Regions from separate parts of the Paenibacillus ilasis genome, predicted to be linked through region 1. Evidence: riboswitches for the same ligand, from Rfam matches in the RefSeq annotation. Region 1 holds a riboswitch; the other holds the start of a gene.

Region 1 (11,659 bases):
GGCATTGACGCATTCTCCTGCTGGTAAAGGTAGAGCATCCCAAGGTCCTTGGACCGCCGGGATGCTCTTTTGTTTTAAGAGATAAGAAAAGTATAAACATCCGAGGCTTAGCATCCTTATCTCGCAAGAAAAACTTCCGCTACATGCGGTCTGTCTACTGAGAGAGTACGTCGATAGACGTTTTTCTTATGAACAGCCAATGATAGGAAATTCAAAGAAATGCCTTGTGACTAGCCCAAGTCTATATAGGGATATGGTATAATGACAAGGTATATTTAAGGTTATATCAGAGAAGTTAAAGTTAGGAGCGATCATGACTGTGATACCCAATCAACAACCATCCTTAATGCTTGTAGACGGGATGGCTTTATTATTTCGTGCTTACTATGCGACCGCGTCAAGCGGCTATATCCGTCGAACCAAAGCGGGTGTGCCGACCAACGCGATTTACGGCTTCCTGCGGTATATGTGGGATGCAATCGATAAATTTCAGCCTACCCATGTGGCGTGCTGCTGGGATATGGGCTCAAAAACATTTCGTACAGAGCAATTTGCCTCGTATAAAGGGAATCGTCCGGAAGCGCCGGATGATCTGGTTCCGCAGTTTTCGTTGGTGCGTGATGTGACGGAATGCCTGGGAATTCCGAATCTGGGCGTCGTGGGCTATGAGGCTGATGATTGCATCGGTACGCTGGCCAGACGGTATGGGGATAGCATGAATGTCATGATCCTGTCGGGGGACCACGATCTGCTTCAGCTCGTGAACGATTCGACTTCCGTCATTATTATGAAAAAGGGACACGGCAATTATATGCATTATACCCCGGAAACGTTGTATGCCGAAAAAGGACTTTCCCCAAGACAGGTGATCGATGTGAAAGGCCTGATGGGAGATACGAGCGATAATTATCCGGGCGTACGCGGGATTGGTGAGAAAACGGCGGTCAAGCTGATTCAGGAGTATGAATCCGTGGAAGGAATTCTTGCGAATCTTGATTCACTGACCAAAGGGGTCCGCACCAAGATCGAGGCGGATCTGGAAATGCTGCATCTGTCCCGGGCTTTGGCCGAAATCCATTGCGAGGTTCCAATGGAGTGCGAATTGGACCTATGCCGCCTGAGCGTGGATCACGAACGGGCATTAACCAAACTGGAGGAGCTCGAGATGAAGAGCCTCGGCCATCTTTTTGGGGTGGCGGTGGTTTCCTAGTCATGTGGAGACCGTTTAATTTCGGAAGAACATCAATCTTGACCGGGTTGCTGCTTGGGGCCATGCTGCTTCTAATATCCGCATGTGCCTCCAACCAGACTCCTTCAACCGATACCACTAAGCAGCCCTCAGGGGCTGAGAAGAAGGTGGAAGTGATTGTTTCGGCAGCAGCAAGCCTCAAATCCAGCCTGGAAGAGACCGGACGACGATTTGAAGCAGAGTTTCCGAATGTTACGCTGCGGTATAATTTCGGCGGTTCGGGCTCTCTTGGACAACAGCTCGAGCAAGGGGCGCCTGTAGATTTGTTTGTATCCGCAGCAACGGAGCCGATGGATCGACTGGTCGAGAAGGGGATCGTACAATCCGATGCGGTTCAGTTGATGTTTCGGAATGCGTTGGTGTTGATTGAGCCTGTTGGCAAACAGAACGTGAAGCAGTTATCGGATCTACTCAAACCTGAAGTACGCGTTCTGGCTATCGGGCAGCCGGATACGGTACCGGCCGGGGAGTATGCGAAGGATGCTCTTCAGAATGAAGGCCTTTGGGATGATGTCGAATCCAAGGCGGTGTATGCCAAGGACGTGACGCAAGTTCTCGCTTATGTGGAGTCGGGGAATGCGGATGCCGGTTTTGTGTATAAAACCGATCTGAAGAGTTCGACCAAGGCAAAACTTGCGCTTGAGGTCGACCCGGACAAGCACCAACCGATTGAATATCCTGCAGCGGTTCCCGGCAATGCCAAGCATCCGCAGGAGGCTGAGGCGCTCCTTGAATTTATGCGGAAGCCCGAGATCAGGGATATCTTCACGGAGGCTGGATTTGAGGTAGCGGAGGCGTCGCCGTGACCACGACCGAAATGTTCTGGATGCCGGTATGGCTGTCGATAAAAACATCACTGCTGTCCAGCATCATTGCCTTTATACTGGGATCAGCGGCGGCACGCTGGATGTCCCGGCGCGCGTTTGTCGGCAAAACGGCCGTCGAAACGCTGCTGATGCTTCCGCTTGTGCTTCCGCCTACGGTGGTCGGCTTTCTTCTGCTTGTCATGCTGGGCAGAAACAGCTGGATAGGTTCAGCTGCCGAATGGCTGTTTGCCAGGCCCATCATTTTCAGTTGGGGGGCCGCAGTCATAGCGGCTATAGTGGTCTCGTTTCCGCTTGTGTATCAGAGCATGCGGGTGGGCTTTGAGTCCGTGGACCCGGAGCTTGAGGATTCGGCGCGATCGGCCGGGGCCGGTGAATGGCAGGTGCTTCGCTGGATTACGCTGCCGTTGGTCCGCAGGGCAGGCGTATCGGCGTTCATTCTGGCTTTTGCCAGAGGCTTGGGCGAGTTTGGGGCAACCTGGATGGTTGCAGGCAATATACCGGGCGTCACGCAAACGCTGCCCACGGCGATTTACGTTGCGGTTAGCAATGGCGAAAGCGGGCTGGCATGGGCGTGGACGGCGGTCATTATTTTGTTCTCATGGTTGTTACTCGCCGCGTCAGGAACGGGCAGAAGCAGAGAAAGCGGCAGGTAGACTTGACGGGAGCACAATGTTTACATATGCTTCGAATAGAGCTTGTTAGCAACCAAATCGAGAACAAGGCACAGCACATCGTGGAGAGGATGGAAGAAGCATGAGTTTACTTGGAGCAATTGAAGCAGGAGGAACCAAGTTCGTTTGCGGCGTGGGTATGGAGGATGGAACGGTTGTGGAGCGAGTGAGCTTCCCGACAACAACCCCGGAAGAAACCATGGCAAACGTCTTTAACTTTTTTGCTGATAAGGATATAGAGTCGATCGGAGTCGGTTCTTTCGGACCGATTGATCCGGTGAAGGGCAGCCCGACTTATGGCTGCATTACAACGACACCGAAGCCGCACTGGAGCAATTACAATATTGTCAAAGCTTTGGAAGAGCGTTTTCATGTTCCGATTGGATTTGATACCGATGTAAACGGAGCAGCTCTTGGAGAATATACATGGGGCGCTGCCCAGGGACTGGATAGCTGTCTGTATATCACCATCGGAACGGGAGTAGGAGCAGGCGCCGTGGTAGCTGGTGAATTGATCCACGGCTTGTCTCATCCGGAGATGGGGCATATTTATGTGCGCCGCCATCCGGAAGACCGGTATGAAGGGACCTGTCCCTATCACGCCGACTGTCTGGAGGGGCTTGCAGCCGGTCCGTCCCTTGGCAAACGTTGGGGAGTTCCCGGCGTGGAATTGACGCCGGATCATCCGGCTTGGGAGATGGAAGCTTATTATCTGGCTCAAGCGCTGATGAATTATGTCCTCATTCTGTCCCCTCAGCGTATTGTGATGGGCGGAGGCGTTATGAAGCAGGAGCAGCTGTTCCCGCTGATCCGCACGAAGCTTCAGGAGCTGCTGGCCGGATATGTTCAGCATCCAAGCCTTCATGACGGGATCGATCAATTCATCGTTCCGCCGATGCTCGGCGATAATGCGGGGCTCTGCGGCGCATTGGCGCTGGCCAAGCTGGCAGTAGATGAGGCCAAGAGCGTTCAGGCTTAACCTTATTTCTTAATTTCTTATATAGAGTGAGCCAAAATTGGTTTGATTTTATTACAGATTATGGTATTATGGTTTCAACAGTATAACGTATGGAACGGGAAGCACCTTTCTTTGTCGCTGCGGCGGAGGAGAGGTGCTTTTTTGCGTTGTATCATCGTTGTGCTGAATGCTTAAACGGGAGGTATTTGAGGGATGCAAATTGTGTTCATGAATCAGATGAGCGGAGCGGATGAGTCAGGTCATCTCCGTTCTGCTCAAGTATGGATCGGTGAGGAAGAGGGGGGATGGCAGCTCGGTTGGCGGCATATGGAACCGGACGGTGAAGTATCCGACGAGGAGTGGTATGAAGGGAATTCATGGAATGAGTTATTATGCGTGTACCGACATCAATTAGCGAAGAAGCTTGGAGAGGGCTTCCGGCCGCTTGTTGAGGGGGTATTCCATGAACCCGGAGAGACGGGAGGCAAGAATCTTGGTGTGCAGAAGCTGCAGTGCTACAGTGAGCTGTATGGCTCGGAGGAGCTGTACACGGAGCTGTGTGCCTGGCGCAGGAGAAAGGCGGCCTCCGGAAGAAAAGCCCCTTACTTCATTGCCAGCAATCGGGTGCTGCGCATGATTAGCGCCTTCATCCCCCAGAATGAGGAAGAGCTGCTGCAGCTTCCGGGAATCGGGGTCAGCAAGGCCTCGGAGCATGGGGCGGAGTGGCTGGAGATCACGACGAAAATCGAGCGAACCACAACCTTTCCATTGGATTGGGTTTATAAGCAGCTCCAGGAAGAAGTGTTCTTGTCCTGGCTGTATAAACAGAAGGAGCAGCGCTACAAGCAAGAGCTGGACCGCTTCCGAATCCGTCGTACGATGCTGCTTGGCATAGCAGAGGGAGCTTCGCTGACCCAGCTGGAAGAGCGCACCGCGTTATCTCGCCGGGATTTGGTTGAGGAATTGGAGGGGCTCGAGAAGGAAGGTTATGACACGGAGCAACTGCTGGAGGTAGAATTGAATACGATCACGGCTTCAGAGCAGGCGACGGTATGGAAGGCTTTTGAAGAGCTGGGCGATACGTTTCTTAAACCGGTATTACAACGGGTATATGGTGAAGGACAAGCCCGGAATGGAGAGGTAGAAGAGATTGGCGGAACGGAGAAGCTGTATGAGCGGCTGCGCCTGATACGGATTCGCTTCCGGCGGGAAGAGCCTGGCAAAGCGAACGCAGGCTAATCCGCACGAACGAAATCAGGACGGATTTCCTTGGGCAAGGAGATCCGTCCTGATTCTGTCTGTGAAGCTGTGATATTTCATATCCAGTCCTTTTTGCGGAACAGATAAAACATGAGGGCACCGGCAGAAATCATGATGCCTATAACTACATAATATGAATATTTCCAGTGAAGCTCAGGCATATTGTCAAAGTTCATGCCGTAGATGCCCGTAATCAGCGTCAGTGGAATAAAGATCGTTGTAATGGCGGTAAACACACGCATGATTTCATTGGCCCGATTGGCGATACTGGATTGGTAAGCCTCTCGAAGGTTCCCCATAAGATCCCGGTAGGTCTCGAAGGTTTCGGAAATTTTCACGGCATTTTCATAGATATCGCTGAAATATTTCTGCAGCTGGTCATCGATCAGCCGGAGATCTTTTTTGTTAAGTGTATTGATAACTTCCTTCTGCGGACCAAGCACCTTTTTCAACCAAAGAATTTCGCTTCGCAGACCGATAATCTCGCTTAAGTGTGTTTTTTTGGTATGCATCAGGATGTCTTCCTCCAGCTTTTCAATCCGCGCCTCGATGCGGTCCCCGACGGAGAAATAGTTGTCCGTGACAAGGTCGATCAAGAGGTAAAGGAAGCGGTCAGGCGTGCTGACTTCGTCCTCCCAGAGAAGCGGCTTAACGGTGCGAAGCTCGTGGATCTTTTGCTTGGTTACCGTAATAATAAAATGTCTGCCCAGGAAAACATTCAATGCCCGAAGGAAAATCTCTTCGTCGTCAAACCGGATGCTGTTCACGACGATAAAATAGTGGTTCTCGTATATTTCAATTTTGGGACGCTGCTCCTCTTCGCTGAGGCAATCCTCAACCGCAAGATCATGCAGGGAGAAGAGGGGCTGCAGTTCGGCTAAATCATCCACGTCCGCATCCAGCCAGTAGAAGCCGCTGGCCGGAGGCGTCAGCGTCATTTCGATGTCATCAATAGGGGTAAATACACCCGAATCGACCAACCGGATTTTCATCTGATATCACTCCTTTGTCAAATACAAACTGCTTGGTTCAGCAGTAAAGGCACAGGATATCAGCCCACCGGTATACAGGCATGATTCAAGGAAGGTTAGAATACGATAAAAGCGCATGAAAAATAACGCCGCCCTCTGCCGGTAAGCTGATCTTAATCCTATGCGGTTGTGCGTCTTGTGCATCCAGTTTCTGGCTCGGGTCACCGTCCATCTTCCATGTCACCTCTTTCATACTCGGTTTTAAACAGCACTTGTCTAGTATAACGCCGGGTGTAGGACCTTTCAAGTTGAAAATCCGGTGCAATCAAGGGCCATTTGTACAGGGTATGGAAACCTTCGGTGAAGTGTGACGGACTTATGAAAAGGTTCTTGACGAAAAATTGGGAATGATTTAAAGTAAGTATCAATTACGAACCATTTAAGACAACTGAATAAAGCGAAATCTTATCAAGAGCAGGTGGAGGGACTAGCCCTATGAAACCCGGCAACCGGCGGCAACATCGCACGGTGCTAATTCTTGCAGGAGATACGACGCTTCTTCGAAGCCGTTGTATAGTCTGACAGATGAGAGAGGCGCATTGTGATACGTATATGATGACCTTTCTCTACTTCGAGAAAGGTTTTCTTGCGTTTATACAGTCTAACGCTCTTTCTCACAGCTTTTTATGGATGTATCATTTCATATTTCGAAGGAGTGAGCCACAATGCCAATTAAAATTCCGGATGCCTTGCCGGCAAAGGAAGTTCTGGCTGGAGAAAACATTTTTGTCATGGATGAGAGTCATGCATTTCATCAGGATATCCGCCCATTGCGGATTGCTATTCTGAACTTGATGCCAACCAAGGAAACGACGGAGACCCAGCTGCTGCGATTGATCGGTAACTCCCCGCTCCAGGTGGATGTTGTTCTTCTTCATCCGAGTTCCCACGTTTCGAAGAATACGTCGGCTGAGCATCTGAAATCATTTTACAAAACCTTTGAAGAAGTGAAGAACCGTCGTTTTGACGGCATGATTATTACAGGAGCTCCAGTCGAGCAGTTGGAGTTTGAAGAAGTGAATTACTGGGATGAGCTTACTGAAATTTTTGAATGGACCAAGACGCATGTGACCTCCACGCTCCATATCTGCTGGGCATCGCAGGCCGGGCTTTATTATCATTACGGCGTGCCGAAATACAGCCTCGAGGAAAAATGCTTTGGCGTATTTCCACATACGATCAATGAAGCATGTACCAAGCTGCTTCGCGGCTTTGACGAAATGTTCTTTGTTCCGCATTCCCGTCATACGGAAGTTCGGCGCGAAGACATTACAGGTGTTGACGATTTGGTCATCCTGTCCGAGTCCGAGGAAGCAGGCATTTATTTGGTATCCAGCCGCGATGGAAAGCAGATTTTTGCCACAGGGCATTCCGAATATGATGCGGACTCTCTGAAATGGGAGTATGACCGGGACGTTGCCAAAGGAATGGATATCGCGCTGCCGCGCAACTATTACCCGAATGATGATCCAACAAGGACGCCTCCGTCCATCTGGCGCGCGCATGCAAACTTATTATTTACTAATTGGCTCAATTACTATGTATATCAGGAAACGCCGTACGATATTGGTCCGCAAATATAGCAGTATACGGGAGGAGAGTTTGTGATGGAGAAGAAACCTTTGAATATAGAGAGCCGGCTGGCACAGATCGGGTCGGTGCAAGAACCGGTAACCGGAGCCGTGAATTTTCCGATTTATCAGGCTACGGCGTACCGCCATCCCAAATTAGGCCAGAGCACGGGGTTTGATTATGCCCGTACGAAAAATCCGACCCGGTCGGTATTGGAGGATGCCTGCGCCGAGCTGGAATCCGGTGATGCCGGCTTTGCTTGCAGCTCGGGCATGGCTGCCCTTCAGACGATTTTTGCTTTGTTCGGCCAAGGGGATCATCTGATTGTATCGCTGGATCTGTATGGTGGGACGTATAGGCTGCTGGAGCGGATTATGTCCAAGTTCGGCGTAACGGCTACGTACGTGGATACAAATGACCTGGATGCCCTGGAAGGGTCAAGACAGCCCAACACGAAGGCTGTCTTTGTCGAAACGCCGACCAATCCACTTATGATGATTACGGATATCGAAGCCGTCTGTACGTGGGCAAGGCGCCATCAACTGATCAGCATCGTCGATAATACGCTTTTGACTCCATATTTCCAAAGACCCATCGAGCTTGGGGCGGATATCGTCATACATAGCGCCACCAAGTATTTGGGAGGACATAACGATGTGCTGGCGGGTATCATCGTAACGAAGGGCAAGGAATTATCGGAGGAGATGGCTTTCCTTCATAACTCCATCGGCGCGGTGTTAAGCCCGACCGATTCCTATCAGCTGATGAGAGGCATGAAGACGCTTGCGCTGCGCATGGATCGGCACGAAACGAATGCCACCGCAGTGGCGACCTTTTTGACAACTCACCCAGCGATCGGCGAGGTATATTATCCTGCCCTGTCGGATCATCCGGGACATGACATACAGAACCGTCAATCCAGCGGCAACACCGGCATCTTCTCCTTCAAGGTGAAGGACGCCCGCTATGTGGAGCCCGTGCTGCGGCATATTAAGCTGATTGCGTTCGCCGAAAGCCTCGGGGGCGTCGAGTCCCTGATGACATACCCAGCCGTCCAGACCCATGCGGACATCCCGCTTGAGATTCGGGATGCGATCGGTGTGGATGACCGCTTGCTCCGGTTCTCGGTCGGCATCGAGCATGCGGATGACCTGATCGCGGATTTGGATGCTGCGCTGGGCGCAGCTATGGCTGAAGTGGAAGGGAGCACGGGAGAATGAGCATCGATAAAGGCCCATCAGGCTTGGAAACGCAATCCAAGCAGTTATCAACAAAACGGGAGCGCGAGGAAGAACTCCGTTTCGAGACGAAATTATTGCATTTCGGCGGGGAAATCGACCGGGCAACCGGCGCCTCAAGCGTTCCGATCTATCAAGCCTCTACGTTTCATCATGAAGATATCTTTAACCCGCCCCAACATGATTACAGCCGTTCCGGCAATCCGACGAGGCAGGCGCTGGAAGATTATATCGCCCTCTTGGAAGGAGGCGTACGCGGTTTCGCTTATGCTTCCGGTATGGCCGCGATCTCCAGCTCGTTCATGCTGCTCTCCGCGGGCGATCATATGATCGTGACGGAGGACGTGTACGGCGGGACCTACCGCCTGCTGACCAGCATTCTGAGCCGTATGGGCATCGAGAGCACCTTTGTAGACATGACCGATCTGGATCAGGTGAAGGCGGCCCTCAAACCGAATACGAAAGCGGTCTATATGGAGACTCCTTCGAACCCGACCCTAAAAATTACCGACATTGGTGCCGTGACGGATTGGGCGAAGGAGCAAGGCCTGCTTACCCTGCTGGATAACACGTTCATGACGCCGTTTTACCAGCGTCCGATTGAATTCGGCGTGGATATCGTCATCCACAGCGCGACCAAATTCCTTGGCGGGCACAGCGATGTGCTGGCAGGTCTCGCGGTAGCCAGAACCCAGGAGCTTGGAGACCAATTGAAGCAGCTGCAAAATGGTTTGGGCACGGTGCTTGGGGTTCAGGATTCCTGGCTCCTTATGCGCGGCATGAAGACACTCAGCACACGAATGGCCCACTCCGAGCAAAGTGCAGCCAAGCTGGCGGCCTGGCTGCAAGGGAGAAGCGATATTGAGCGAGTGTACTACCCTGGCCTCTTGAATCATCCGGGACGTGAAGTCCATGAGAAGCAATCGAGCGGTTATGGTGCGGTCATCTCCTTTGACGTCGGCTCAGGCGAGCGCGCCAAGCAGGTGCTGAACCATGTGAAGCTGCCGCTGGTAGCGGTCAGCCTGGGAGCTGTGGAGAGCATCCTGTCGTATCCGGCGATGATGTCGCATGCAGCGATGGGCGAGAAGGTTCGGCAAGAACGCGGCATTACGGATGGTTTGCTCCGTTTCTCGGTTGGACTCGAGGATGTGGACGATCTGATTGCTGACCTGGATCGGGCTTTTGCTGCCAGTTACTAAAGATTTGCATGGAAGCAAGGACTTCATTTAAAGATATGCCAAATCATAGAATTCGGCATCCTGTCACGGACGGGATGTCGTTTTTAATGCCGGATTGTGGTAGGATGAGATAGAAAAAGTTTTACTGGTGATTTGTTATTTTGCTCTAAGTAGGGAGGCTGCAAGAATGAGTGCGGTAAACCGTATATTGGATAAAGCTTTACGCGGTGAGCGTCTAAACCTGGAAGATACCGTGACGCTTTTTGAAAGTGACGAGATTGAGAAAATTGGCCATGCGGCGGATGTGATGACAAAGCGCCTGCATCCGGATCCTATCACAACATTTGTTATCGGCCGGAATATCAATTACACGAACATATGTGATGTATTCTGCCGTTTCTGTGCTTTTTATCGCAGACCGGGCTCTTCCGAGGGCTATGTTCTGCCCGATGAGACGATTTTCCAGAAGATTCAGGAAACCGAGGATGTGAACGGTACTGAAATTCTGATGCAGGGCGGAGTCAATCCGGATTTGCCTTTCAATTATTATACGGACCTGCTTCGTAACATCAAGAAGCGGTTTCCTAACATTACGATGCATTCCTTCTCCCCGGCGGAAATTATGAAGATGGTGGAGATCTCCGGGCTTACGCTCGAAGAGGTAATGCGCGAGCTTCACAGCGCGGGTCTGGATTCGCTGCCTGGTGGCGGCGCAGAGATCTTGGATGATCGAATTCGTAAAAAAGTCAGCCGTTTGAAAGGCACATGGCGCCAGTGGATGGATGTCATGCAAACGGCTCATAAAGTCGGCATGAACACGACGGCAACTATGGTGATCGGTCTGGGCGAAACGATGGAAGAGCGTGCGCTCCACATGCTTCGCGTACGTGATGCGCAGGATGAATGCATTCAGAACGGTTATGATTCCAAAGGCTTCCTGGCCTTCATTCCATTTACGTTCCAGCCGGACAATACAAACCTTAAGCGTGAACGCGAAACGCCGGAGGCGTACTTGAAGACGGTAGCCATCGGCCGCTTGGCGATCGATAACGTTCCGAATTTGCAGTCGTCCTGGGTAACGATGGGACCTGAGATCGGCAAACTGTCACTCAGCTACGGCTGTAATGACTTTGGCAGCACGATGATGGAGGAGAACGTGGTTTCTTCCGCAGGAGCTGTGTATAAGGTCAATATTGAATCGATCATTCAATTGATCCGCGAGACCGGCAACATTCCGGCTCAGCGCAACACCCGGTATGATATTCTGCGCGTGTTCGAAGATAACAGCACCGTTGAGCGCGACTTTGTCATGCAGAACTAATTCTATACTTTATATGAAATCCGCAAAGCGGGCCGAGCAACTCGGTCCGCTTTTTTTATATTGGGATATTAGAAAGTATGGTTTTCATGGAACTTAAGTCAATCGACATTTTTAGTATGCGCGCCATTTATTAGATATTCTTTCGGACTTGCTTGTTTTTCCAAGCAGGAGTTCCGTATATCCCCGAGCGGGTCCCCATATACTGAAAAGGGAACTCGAAAGGAGTGATTCCATGGAACTGTTCAGCATTTCTGTCGGTACACGGACGGAAGACGAGAAAAAGGCGTTTCACCGTATATTGTCAGACAAGCAGAAAGAGCTACATAAACAATGCAAGCAGCTGAAATTCACATT
Region 2 (11,659 bases), 350 kb from region 1:
GTTCCCCCTGGCTCAGCTGCGTTATCCGCAGGCTTGCTGCCGCACGCAGCCAGCACCGTAACCAAGGTCAAGCTGATCAATGCTAATGTCCATTTTTTCATTCTAAAACTCTCCCTCCGAAAAAATATATTATTTATATGTTGTCTTCCTTGAAGCCTCATCAATCCCGTTATTTTCTTGTAAAATGCCGCACCAGGCGATCTCCTGCCATTTGCAGCAGTTGTACCAGCACGATCATCAACACAACGGCCAGAATCATGATCTCGGTCTCATAACGGTAATAGCCATACTTGATGGCCAAATCCCCTAATCCGCCGCCCCCGACTTGACCGGACATCGCGGTATAAGATACCAGGGTTACAATCGTGATGGTCATCCCCGCCAGCAGACCCGGACGTGCCTCCGGGAGGAGAACCCTCCATACGATTTGGCTTGTCGAGGAGCCCATGGCATGAGCCGCCTCAATCACGCCTTTATCCACTTCATTCAAAGCCGTTTCCACGAGCCTGGCGAAGAATGGGGCAGCGCCGATCACGAGCGGCGGAATGGTTCCTAGCACGCCGTACGAAACACCTACGAGCGACTTCGTAATCGGGATCATCGCAACGATCAGGATAATGAACGGAACCGAACGCAGGATGTTCACAATGAACGACAGGATCGTGTAACCGAAGCGCACCAAACCGGATGTAGATCTTGCAGCCATGTAGAGCAGCACGCCAACCGGCAGTCCGATGATGAAGCTGAACAATGCCGAAGCCCCCAGCATCCGAAGGGTATCCAATGTTGCCGTCCATATCTCTTTCCAGTCGATCTGGGTAAAATCAAGCCCGAACATTAATGAATCACCTCCACGTCTAATCCTTGTTCCAGCAGCTTCCGGATCGTATCTTCTATGGCACGCTCTTCCCCTTCGAAACGGACGATGAGCTGGCCATACGGCGTTTCTTTGATCGTGGAGATCGTGCCCTGCAGAATCGCAAAATTCACGCCCGTCTCATGAACGGTATGGGACAGAATCGATTCGTACGTTTTCGATCCAAGGAACGTAATCTGAACCGCCTTTGAAGGTCCATTCGCCTGGCCCTGAATGGCCAGCCGCAGCGCTTCGCCGCTGTCCATCTCCTGGCGGATAAATTCCTGGGTCACTTCATGCTTCGGCTTCAGGAACACTTCCGTTACCGGCCCTTGCTCCACAATGCCGCCTTGATGAATGACGGCGACCCGGTCGCATATGCTCTGAATCACATGCATCTCATGGGTAATCAGCACGATCGTCAGATGAAACTTTTTGTTAATGTCCAGCAGCAGGCGCAGGATCGAATCCGTGGTCTGCGGGTCAAGCGCCGAAGTGGCCTCGTCGCACAGCAGCACTTCGGGATCGCTTGCGAGCGCTCTGGCTATGCCGACCCGCTGCTTCTGACCGCCTGATAGCTGGGACGGGTATTTGTCCCGATGCGCCTCCAAGCCGACCAAAGCCAACAGTTCGGATACCTTGCGTTCCATCTCAGCCTTCGGCGTCTTGATCAGACGCAGCGGAAACGCAATGTTATCGTACACCGTCGCGGAAGATAACAGGTTAAAGTGCTGAAAAATCATGCCGATTTTGCGGCGTTCCGTCTGAAGCTGCTTCTTGCCAAGCGACGTTAAGTTCTTACCGTTCACCCACACCTCGCCCGAGGTGGGACGCTCCAACAAATTGATACAACGGATCAATGTACTTTTACCTGCACCGGAGTGTCCGATCACTCCGAAAATTTCTCCTTTTTCAATCGACAAATCCAATTCGGACAACGCAGTGGTTAAGGTTCCGGCTTTTCCGTACTGCTTCGTCAATTGCTTGAGCTCAATCAATCCGATAATCCTCCTTTTTCCGTAGCTTCATATCTATTTACCCAAAAGAAAAGAGCCTCTTTTTGTAGAATCAAAAAGGGCCCTCTTTACGTAAAAGTCAACGCCTTTTCTCATCTGTCAAAGCCAAGGGATATCCTGCAGCTTTGAAGGAATTAGCACCATGTCACTCCAAGCGTCACTGCGTTAAGCAATTACACGCTGGAGTCGGTTGCCGGGCTTCATCGGGCCTGTCCCTCCGCCTCTCTCGATAAGAAAACATCGATATGAAATTTTTCCGATTAATTTGATCTGATTTAATAACATTTAATGAATGCAATAGTTAGTATAGATTCTTTTCAGGTTTTTGTCAAAAGGAATTTCATGGCGATTTTGTGCCTAAGCCCTGACTCCATTTTTCCCCCAAAGCTCGTTCGTATATTTATAAGAGGCCGCCAGACTCCGGCATACCATATCGACACCTTGTTTGAGATCGTCCAGGTGCTGATCGATATCCTCCAGCTCGATCTTGTCCGACAGCCCTTGATGACGCTGCCATAAATCATCCTGCATCTCGGAATTCATGTAATGGATTTCGGCGTTTCGCCGTTTCCGAAGTGTGTTCAGCGGTGTTTTGTAACGCTCCTTGATCGCTTCCAGCTCTTTGGCCAGCTCTCCGTGGGCCTTCAGGAATTTAAACTGCCGCAGGACCGTAAAATAAGAGAAATGCGCCTTCACCTTGGAGGTATGAAGATCGTACAAATCGTTCAACACCGTCCCCAGCTTGTCAAGGATCGAGAATACCCGTATGAAGCCGTTTTTGTAAAAATACACATATCGTTGATATTCCCCTTGCTCCTGAATCGACATGTCATCGATGTAACCCGATTTGACCGATTGACTGAAATGTCTTGCCGCATTCCAGCTCTGTTCCAGCTCATCCAGGGAAACGATCAACCCCCGGGTCCAAATTTCAAGCTTGCGAAAGTCATGCGTCGGATCCTGATTTTTCTCCATTTCCTTCTGCAGCAGCCGGGTTGTCTTGACCATCGATTCGATGGCTTCCTCAAGCAGTCCGTTATTGTGCCGGGGCTGTTCCCCAAGTAACATACGAAGCATGGCGGTACCCCCTCGCGTCATCAAATTAATCTTGGTTCTTCTTGGACCGCTATTTGTCTAAATAGTGATTCCACCGCGTTTCAACCGTCTCTTCACGTTATCCTCACGCGGGAATAACTCACCGGGGTATCCCGGTTGTGTTTCAGTTCGTTCACATAGAATGCCCACGAAACGACCAGACAACCCCCACAGAATGGAGCGACTTGAGATATTCCCTGGTTATCGGCTTCGTCAATATTATTAAATATAAACAAATTCGTTGCCGAATCAAACCTTTCCAGTACTGCTTCGAGCGTCTTCCTTAAATCAGACAGGTTGAGCGGACGGTTAGACGGTTGGCATATCAATTCCCTCTCTATACAACAAAGCCCTCGAACGTTGGCTCGGGGACTTTGCTTAACATATGTTGCCTTACATTCGATCTCTTTGTTTCATGGTTTTTGCTTCTTTACTTATACGATCTTTTCACGAGGCATGTTGTGACCCGGCCGCATCTCAGCTTCAAGCGGCTTGCTGAGCTGCCATACCCGGACACTTAAATAACAGAGTACGCCGAATAAGGCCGAGATCAGCAGTGTGTGTCCCAGTGCGGAGAATACGTAAACCTCCTCGTTATGCATCGTTGCCATAATGAGGGCACCGCTAAACACCTGCAGCAGACAGAGCACGGTTGCCGAAATGCCCAGCATCTGTACCTCCCGGTTGTCGCGGTTCCGCCAATATGCAAAATGCCCCATCACCGCCACCACGATCAGCAGCAGAAGCGCTGCCACCCGGTGCATAAAAGCGATGCCGACTCCACCGCTCAGCTCCGGGATCACTTCCCCGTTACACAGCGGCCAGCCGGAGCAGCCTTCCCGGGAATCGGTGTGGCTAACGAATGCACCAATATAAACGACGATATAGCTATACAGGGTTGTGCCCCAGACTAGATTACGGAAACCCTTGCTTACCCGAGGCAGACGTTCCAAGTCTACGGGCCCCTTCGCCTGTTCTACCCGCCGCATACCCAGAGCCAGCATGACGGAGCTCGCAAAAGCAATTAGCGAGAAGCCAAAATGCAGCGCCATAATCGCGGCCGATTGAGGCTTAACCACCGCTAGCGCCCCCATGATCGCCTGCACCACGACGAATACCGAGGTCCCGATAACATAAGCCATCAAATCCCGGCGATCCCGCTTGTACTTCCAGAACGCAATCAGCGAAGCCAGCGCCGCCAAACCCGCCATTCCGCTGACAGCCCGGTGGGAATACTCAATCATGGAGGATACCGTGTAAGCGGGAACAAATTTACCATTGCACAGCGGCCATTCCTGACCACAACCGAGTCCAGAGCCCGTCTTAGTCACAACCATGCCCCCGAAAGTCGCGCAGAACATAATTAAGCATGTTATGTAACTCAGCCATTTTAATTGTTTATCATTCACTTATCTCACCTGCTGCTCATATTCACTATTTAAACCTTTACAGGATCGCATCGTACACAGTCCACATTTCATTATACCTGATTCTACGGCTACGGTCACTTGAGCGATTGTGACAAAATGTTCAAAAATGAGAAAAACCTTCATGATGCAAGTACTTGACTTCGTAGCCCTACCTCTATCCGATATGTAAAACAACACCGCCGCCAGTTATAGATCAAGGCGGCGGTGCTATGGTCACTCTTACTTATGAATCGTACTGTATACGTCCACGGCACGCTGCAGGAAATCTTCAATCTCCTCGCGCGATTTGCGGAGTTTGTTAACGTAGCGAACCAGCTCACGTCCATCGGAATATGCAACAAAGCTGGGGATCCCCAAAATATTTTGCTGCTGACTCACGTCACCGACAGCATCGACGTCAACCTCTACCAGAGTCAATTGGTTTGAGAACTTCGTCTCAACCTCCGGCATGAATGGATCGATAAACTTGCAATCGCCGCACCAGTCTGCTTTAAATACGGCAACAGTCAGTCGCGGAGACTGGATTGCAACCTGAAATTCTGCTTCTGAAGTGATTTTTTCCATTGATTATCTCCCCTTTACGTCGAATTCCTTCACCCTTAGTGAATCAAAATGTTGAGTGGAAGTCAAATTTTAGAGCATACTGACATTATGATGTTCACAGGCTGGGATTAACCATTAGAAAGTGCAGGTGACCCCGAATGCACTCGAACGGAGTCAAAGATAAAAAAAACCTGGGCAAGGATGTACGGTCATGGACGGCAACCCTTCCGCTAGCCCTGACAGAATCATGGTCGGGAATGATCGCATCGTGGAGATTCTCCTTAAAACTCCGGACAAGCAGACATGAATTGCAATGGGATCCCACAGCCGTTAGAACGATTCGCAGGCAGCTCAAGAACATTCTCTCCTCTCATCCCTATCTCCAGCAGAGCGTTTCCCCGTTTCCGTACCCTTCTATGCAAGGGTATAGCGACATTCGGATTCATGAGCCAGGTGCAGATGTTCAGCTATCTCAAGATGAGCAGGAGCTGATTCATCATATTCAAGAGGCCGCAGCCGAAGCCAACCGCAGCAATGTGACTCGTACGCAAGCCTATTTGGACTGTTATGTGTCACACCCTGAGCTGCATTGGGCCTTGCTGGCCCATATGGTCTCGCGTAATGCCGGGTGGAGTATGAGCGATCTGAAGGGCGGATTGATGTCGGATCTCATGGATCCCACATTCAAGAGCAATTTGTATCGTTTCTTGGAACGCTGCAATGCGCTGATCTTCCAGGACGCCTACCCCCAGCTGCTTCTCTATATACACAGTCGAAAAAAAGGGAAGCCCCTATTTCATTTGCTCCCCCACTTTCATGTTTCATCGTTCATGACACCGTTCTGGGAGCAGTTCTGGCAGGATCAGGGCAGTTCGCTGCTTACGGTGGGTCTCATCATTAATGAACAGAATTATATTGAGGGGCGTGTGGCGAGACATCCTTTTTACCGACAGCATATTCTACAGGATCCCTTCTTTCGGATGCATGAGCTGACCCGGTTGAATCAAATCGTGTTTCCGTTGGGCCAAGTCCATCGAACGGAGTCGGGCGCAAGCCCTGCCCAAAAGCCCCTTTCCCCAGCCAGGCCGCTGGCCGGACTTACCCTACCCAAGTTTGACGACCTGTCCATTCGGATCAAGGCAGGCCGTTCGCTGTATGCTTTATTATTTGGATATGAGGAGATATACCGCGCCGTGCTGGCATTCGCACGGTCCACCAAGCACCAGGGATCGCGCGCCGAATATTGGCCGGCCTTATTTACGCCGACCCTTGAGCAAGCCATGAATCATGGCCATGAGGGATTTGACCTCATCACATCGGAATGGCTCCCGGGTGGCCAACGTCTGTATAGCCCTCAGCTTGAAGAGATCTGGAAGGATGAAACTCCCGAGCCGATTCCCCGGTACGACTGGTATCAGGGCCGCGCGGTGTTCAGGCATATCCGTAAACCGTTACGGCCGCTGCTGCCGGATATCACCCACGCCCATCGGGCCGCTCTGGAGAAAACCTCCATCGTCCATGATGTGTCTGATCCGTTCGAGCGGCGGCATTAAAATGAAAAGAGACCGTCCCGATACTGCAAGGAAGGTCTCATTTCGGTTCTATTCACACGATAAGTGCGTGTTCAAAAAGGTCGATTTTCAGCACCAAAGCTTATGCTTCCGATGTGCGTTTTTTCAAAACGCTTCAGTGTCTATGTCTTTATCCCCGCTCCCGCATACGTGCAGGCTGCAGTCTCATAAGCGGACGGAACACCTTCTGCAAAAGACGCGGGTAACTGCTCAGCTCCGATTGGCGCAATACGCCAAACACCACCAGCAGGACAAGATATATAATGACCACGGCCACGCCTACAACCAGGCAAGTCAGCAGGAATGCCAACCGTGCCGGCATGACATCAACCATCTGAATACCGGCCAGATTCAGGCCATATCCGATTCCACCGGCGGCAAGCACCGTCAGTACGAAGCCCGTCCAGCGTTTGCCCAGGATGGAGAAGGATACAATCGCTTTAATCGATCTTATATTCAGTATCGTAATGACAAGGAAACAAAGAGCCGTACTCCCAATGATACCGTAAATCCCAAAGAACGGAGCAAGCAGGAAGCTGGCTGCAAGCTTGACCACAACCCCGATCATCACGTGAATCATCGAAAGCTTGGCCTTGCCGATTCCAAGAAGAATGGAATTTGTCGTCATCATCGTGATCTGGAAAATCGTACCGAACGTCAGAAATCCAATAATCCCGCTGCCGCCCAAGGAACTGAACAGTAAACCATTGATGGAATAGGATGCAACGCATAGCGCAATCACCGTCGGCATCCCCGTCAATATGGCTATACGCATAGCCAGCGATACTTGCTGTTCCAAATGCTCCTTATCTTTCTTCGCAAAAGCGGCAGAGATGATCGGAATGAGCGAGGTGCTGAGGGCAATGGCTAGAATCGGCGGAATTCCCGCGACGCTCTGCGCCCGGTTTCCTAATACCGCGAGGGCTGCGGTGGCTTGTCCCAGACCAACCTGCCCGATCAACAGCGGTTTCACGATGGAGCTGTCAATAAAGTTAACTGCCGGAACCGCCAGGGAAGACAGCACAATCGGTATAGACAGCGTGAATATATCCCTGTATATCCCGCCAAGCGGAATGGAGCGGTCCGCCGCCGGCATCTTGAGCTCACGATCACTTCGGCGAAGTTTTACCGTGAAGTACAGCATGACGGCAAATGCTCCGATACTGCCGAGTACGCCCCCGAAGGAGGCGCCGGCCGCGATCCAGGTATCGTCGTATCCCATCCGCAGCAGCATGTAGGCCAAGCCGATCGCTGTCAGAACCCGTGCAATCTGCTCGATAATCTGCGATATGCCACCAGCCGTCATATTATTGCGCCCCTGGAAGTATCCCCGCATCATGGCGATGGCTGGGAACAGCAGCAGCGCTGGGGCGAGTGCCTGAATGGCCGCGGCTGCCTCCGGCTGCTTAGCAATATGGGTCGCATAATAAGGAGCTCCGAAATAAAGCAGCAGCGTCATAATTACACCCGCTGCTCCGGCAAAAATAAGTGCAGCATGATAGACACGCCGGGCCTCCGCAGGCTTGTTCAAAGCATGACGCTCGGATACCATTTTGCTGAGCGTGCTGGGAATGCCGGCCGTTGCTACCGTTAACAGCATTAAATATACGTTATTGGCGATCGTAAATGAGGCATCCCCAATATCATTCAGCATATGCTCCAGGGGCACCCGCTGAGCAAGGCCCAGCACCCGGGCTACCAGCGCAGCAGCGGCCAAGATGATGGTGCCTTTAATAAATGACTCTTTCTTTGACAAAACCGTACCCTTCTTTCTCCTCCAAAGCGCCTCTTACAGCGATTCCTAAGCGTCTATTAGAAAATCCAAATGAAGAAAATAACAATCATCGCGAGCTGTAAAATAACCTTCACCACAATGCTGCTGAACAATCCAATGACCGATCCGAAACCAACCTTCATGGATTTGCTCGGTCCCGAGCCTGCCAGCATTTCACCCAGAAATGCCCCGATGAACGGTCCGATAATCAATCCAAAAGCGGGAATGACGAACGGTCCGATAATCAGTCCGATGGTGCTGCCCCATATCGAGGCTTTGGAACCGCCAAGCTTCTTAACCCCCCAGGCGTTAACCGCATAATCGGCAATGAACAGCACCACCAGAATGATGGTCTGAATAATCCAGAACCATGTATTGTAATGCTCGAATGTAAAGAACCAGCCGTAAACAAACAGCGCCAGGTAAATGGCGATAACCCCCGGCAGAATAGGGTAAATCGCTCCGGCCATCCCAATGATAAACAGAGCGATGACGATAATCCAGCCCAATACGTCCATCAACATCTCACCCTTCGATCAAAATATGATCCCTGATGACCTCAACGATACCGTCCTCATTGTTGCTGGAAACCACAAGGTCCGCTTCATCCTTCACCGTCTGCTGGGCATTGCCCATAGCCACGCCGAGTCCGGCCTGCTGAATCACAGCCAGGTCGTTCAAGCTGTCCCCTACGGCTACGACCTCGGACATGCTGATTCCGAGCAGTTCGCACACCTGTCCGATTCCGGTCGCTTTGTTAACGCCGAGCGGATTAATTTCCAGGTTATCCGGCGAGGAGTTCGTGATCTCCAATCCACCCATATCCTGCAGGCGCATCAGAATGTTGTGGCGTACCTCATGATCATTCGTGGTGTAACCGAACTTCAGCCACTCCTGATTCGCGACATCGCCGATCCAGTTCTCAGAGTTATACAATCTTTCTACTGAATACGCCCAGAACCATGATCCGGTTTCAATGGCAAGTGCGTGCATTTGCTCCACAAGCTTGCTGTCGAGCAGCGCCCGGCGGTGCAATTCATATGGCGCGCGCCATACCTCCCCGCCGTTCACCGTTACCATCGGTGTCGTCAGTTCAAGCTGCTTGGCATACGGATAAGCATCCTGAAACGGCCGGCCTGTCGAGAGGCAGACGTGAATGCCGTGCCGTACCGCCTCTTTGATCCACTTCACCGTTTCCTCGGACACCTCATGATCGTCCCGCAGCAGCGTACCGTCCATATCCAGTGCCAACAATCGATATTTATGTTTCATGGTATTAACCCCCTTACGAATCACAAGCAAACATAACGACATTTTACCACAAAAGGCAGGTCGTCAAAACATCCCTCATGAATAGCAGCCCCCAGACGGGCCAAAACGGAGGAAAAGCTAGGATCAACTAGGATTCCCCAAGCGCTCGAACAAATCACACGCCCTTGAAATGAATGAGCAATGTAAAAGAAAGAATATGATTTCTTTTATGCTACGATACTTACTGAAGACAACCCCGAAAGGAGTCATAAAATCATATGACCAAACTCAATGAGAAGCCCGTCGTAACGGCAGAGATGCTGATTCGAAGACCGGTAGCCCAAGTATTCGAGGCTTTCATCGACCCTGAGATCACAACCAAGTTCTGGTTTACCAAAAGCAGCGGCAAGCTTGAGGAAGGCCATCATATCCGCTGGGATTGGGAGATGTATGGGGTACATGATGACGTGTACGTTCAACATATTGAAGTGAACCGCCGCATCGCAATCGAGTCTTCGGACCAAACCAGGACCGAGTGGGCATTCACGTCACGCGGCGATCATGAAACCTTCGTTGCCATTACCCATTCCGGATTTACAGGCAGTGCGGATGAAATGGTGCAGGGAGCTATGGATTCCATGGGAGGATACACCATGGTGCTCTGCGGACTCAAAGCGCTGCTGGAGTTTGGCGTCGTCTTGAATCTGGTAGCGGACAAGGCTCCGGACGCCCATGTGTAACAAATAAAGAAACGGCAGCCAACCCATTGAGGGCTCTTGGCTGCCGTTTTGCTATTTCCTATTATTCGTTGGAACTGCCATCCTCATTTCCACCCTCGGTTTGTTTAGGGTGAGGCGTACCGTCGAGTCCGTAAATTTCGTCATACGCATCGAAAATTTTGCGGGCAACCGGCGCGGCACTCTGGGAACCGAAGCCTGCTTCCGGTATGACGACGGCGACGGCCAGCTTCGGATTTTGCCGTGGTGCAAAGGCGATGAACACCCCATTTTCCACCCGGATCCGAGTACCGTTTTTATAAATATCCTGCTCGGATGTTCCTGTCTTCCGTGCAAAATCATATTTAAAATCTTCAAAAGCCCGAAGTCCCTGCGTATTCATCCCTGCAATGACTTCATTCCAGTACTGCTGCGGGAATTCCGCTTTATTCAATACCTCGCGTTTGAATTCCTTGATCACATTGCCGTCCTGATCCACAATCTTGCTCGCAAGCTGCGGCCGAATGCGTTCTCCCCGATTGGCAAGCGTGCTGGCATACTGTGCCAATTGGAGCGTCGTATATTTACCGGACTGTCCGAATGAAGCGTATGCCATGGCAGCCAGATAACTTCCCGCCTGCTCGATATTGGTATACTCGATGATTCCTTTATGCTCCTTCGGCAGGCCGGATTCGGTAGATACCCCAAGCCCGAATTCCCTCATGTATTCATCCCATTTTTCAACGGATTTGGAGCCGTATTTGTTATACAGTCGTTCCCCGATCCAGTCAACCATAAAGGCGTTGGAAGAATGCTCGATCGCTTGTCGGGCATTCAAAGATCCATAGGCTTTACCGCCTGAGTTCCGAACTCTCGTATTATCCTTACCGAAAAATGCTGCACCGCCATCATAATAATAATCGTTAGGTCCAAACAATTTTTCATTAAGTCCAATCAATACCGTCAAAGGCTTCATGGTGGAGCCGAGCAGCACAACCGATTCCAGATTGTTCCCGGATCGACCGGAACTGTATGGAGAGATCGTCCCGTTGCCGTAATACTTCATGACGGTTTCCCAATCAGTATCATCGGCCCCATTCTCCCACACATTCGGGTCATAATCCGGCATACTGGCCATGGCAACAATGTTTCCGGTGTCCACTTCCATCGCTACGGCATAACCGGTTTGCGCATTCGGATGCGTTTTACCGGAAACCGTATTGGTATGAAGCCATTTCAGCTGATCGATGATCGCCTGCTGCGTAGCCTTCTGAATATCCTTGTGGATCGTCGTATGAATATTGTAACCCTTCTCCGGGGCGATCATGGTTGGCACCCCGTCCGCCATGTTCTGCGGATTAATCGGAATACCAATATATCCGTTCTTGCCGCGCAGCTCATCCTGGA

Evidence for each region. Region 1 has a riboswitch for S-adenosylmethionine ahead of metA (homoserine O-acetyltransferase MetA). Riboswitches for the same ligand answer to the same signal wherever they lie in the genome.
Region 2: another riboswitch for S-adenosylmethionine. It lies ahead of ACETK5_RS00330 (methionine ABC transporter ATP-binding protein); the one in region 1 lies ahead of metA (homoserine O-acetyltransferase MetA).

What each region holds. Positions count from the first base shown of each region.
Region 1 covers NZ_JBHDJG010000001.1:388,519-400,177, forward strand. The annotation lists gene ACETK5_RS02050 (5'-3' exonuclease) at 314-1,210, shown strand; gene modA (molybdate ABC transporter substrate-binding protein) at 1,249-2,055, shown strand; gene modB (molybdate ABC transporter permease subunit) at 2,052-2,729, shown strand; gene ACETK5_RS02065 (ROK family protein) at 2,830-3,726, shown strand; gene ACETK5_RS02070 (HRDC domain-containing protein) at 3,919-4,944, shown strand; gene corA (magnesium/cobalt transporter CorA) at 5,022-5,957, opposite strand; SAM riboswitch class I at 6,399-6,528, shown strand; gene metA (homoserine O-acetyltransferase MetA) at 6,662-7,579, shown strand; gene ACETK5_RS02085 (PLP-dependent transferase) at 7,604-8,788, shown strand; gene ACETK5_RS02090 (aminotransferase class I/II-fold pyridoxal phosphate-dependent enzyme) at 8,785-10,005, shown strand; gene mqnC (cyclic dehypoxanthinyl futalosine synthase) at 10,172-11,305, shown strand; gene ACETK5_RS02100 (putative sporulation protein YtxC) at 11,538-11,659, shown strand, end outside.
Region 2 covers NZ_JBHDJG010000001.1:36,227-47,885, reverse strand. The annotation lists gene ACETK5_RS00340 (MetQ/NlpA family ABC transporter substrate-binding protein) at 1-101, opposite strand, end outside; gene ACETK5_RS00335 (methionine ABC transporter permease) at 170-838, opposite strand; gene ACETK5_RS00330 (methionine ABC transporter ATP-binding protein) at 838-1,854, opposite strand; SAM riboswitch class I at 1,962-2,108, opposite strand; gene ACETK5_RS00325 (Cthe_2314 family HEPN domain-containing protein) at 2,230-2,949, opposite strand; gene ACETK5_RS00320 (COX15/CtaA family protein) at 3,402-4,376, opposite strand; gene ACETK5_RS00315 (thioredoxin family protein) at 4,617-4,961, opposite strand; gene ACETK5_RS00310 (DUF2515 family protein) at 5,099-6,493, shown strand; gene ACETK5_RS00305 (putative polysaccharide biosynthesis protein) at 6,642-8,267, opposite strand; gene ACETK5_RS00300 (DUF456 domain-containing protein) at 8,324-8,803, opposite strand; gene ACETK5_RS00295 (Cof-type HAD-IIB family hydrolase) at 8,811-9,557, opposite strand; gene ACETK5_RS00290 (SRPBCC family protein) at 9,815-10,276, shown strand; gene ACETK5_RS00285 (peptidoglycan D,D-transpeptidase FtsI family protein) at 10,338-11,659, opposite strand, start outside.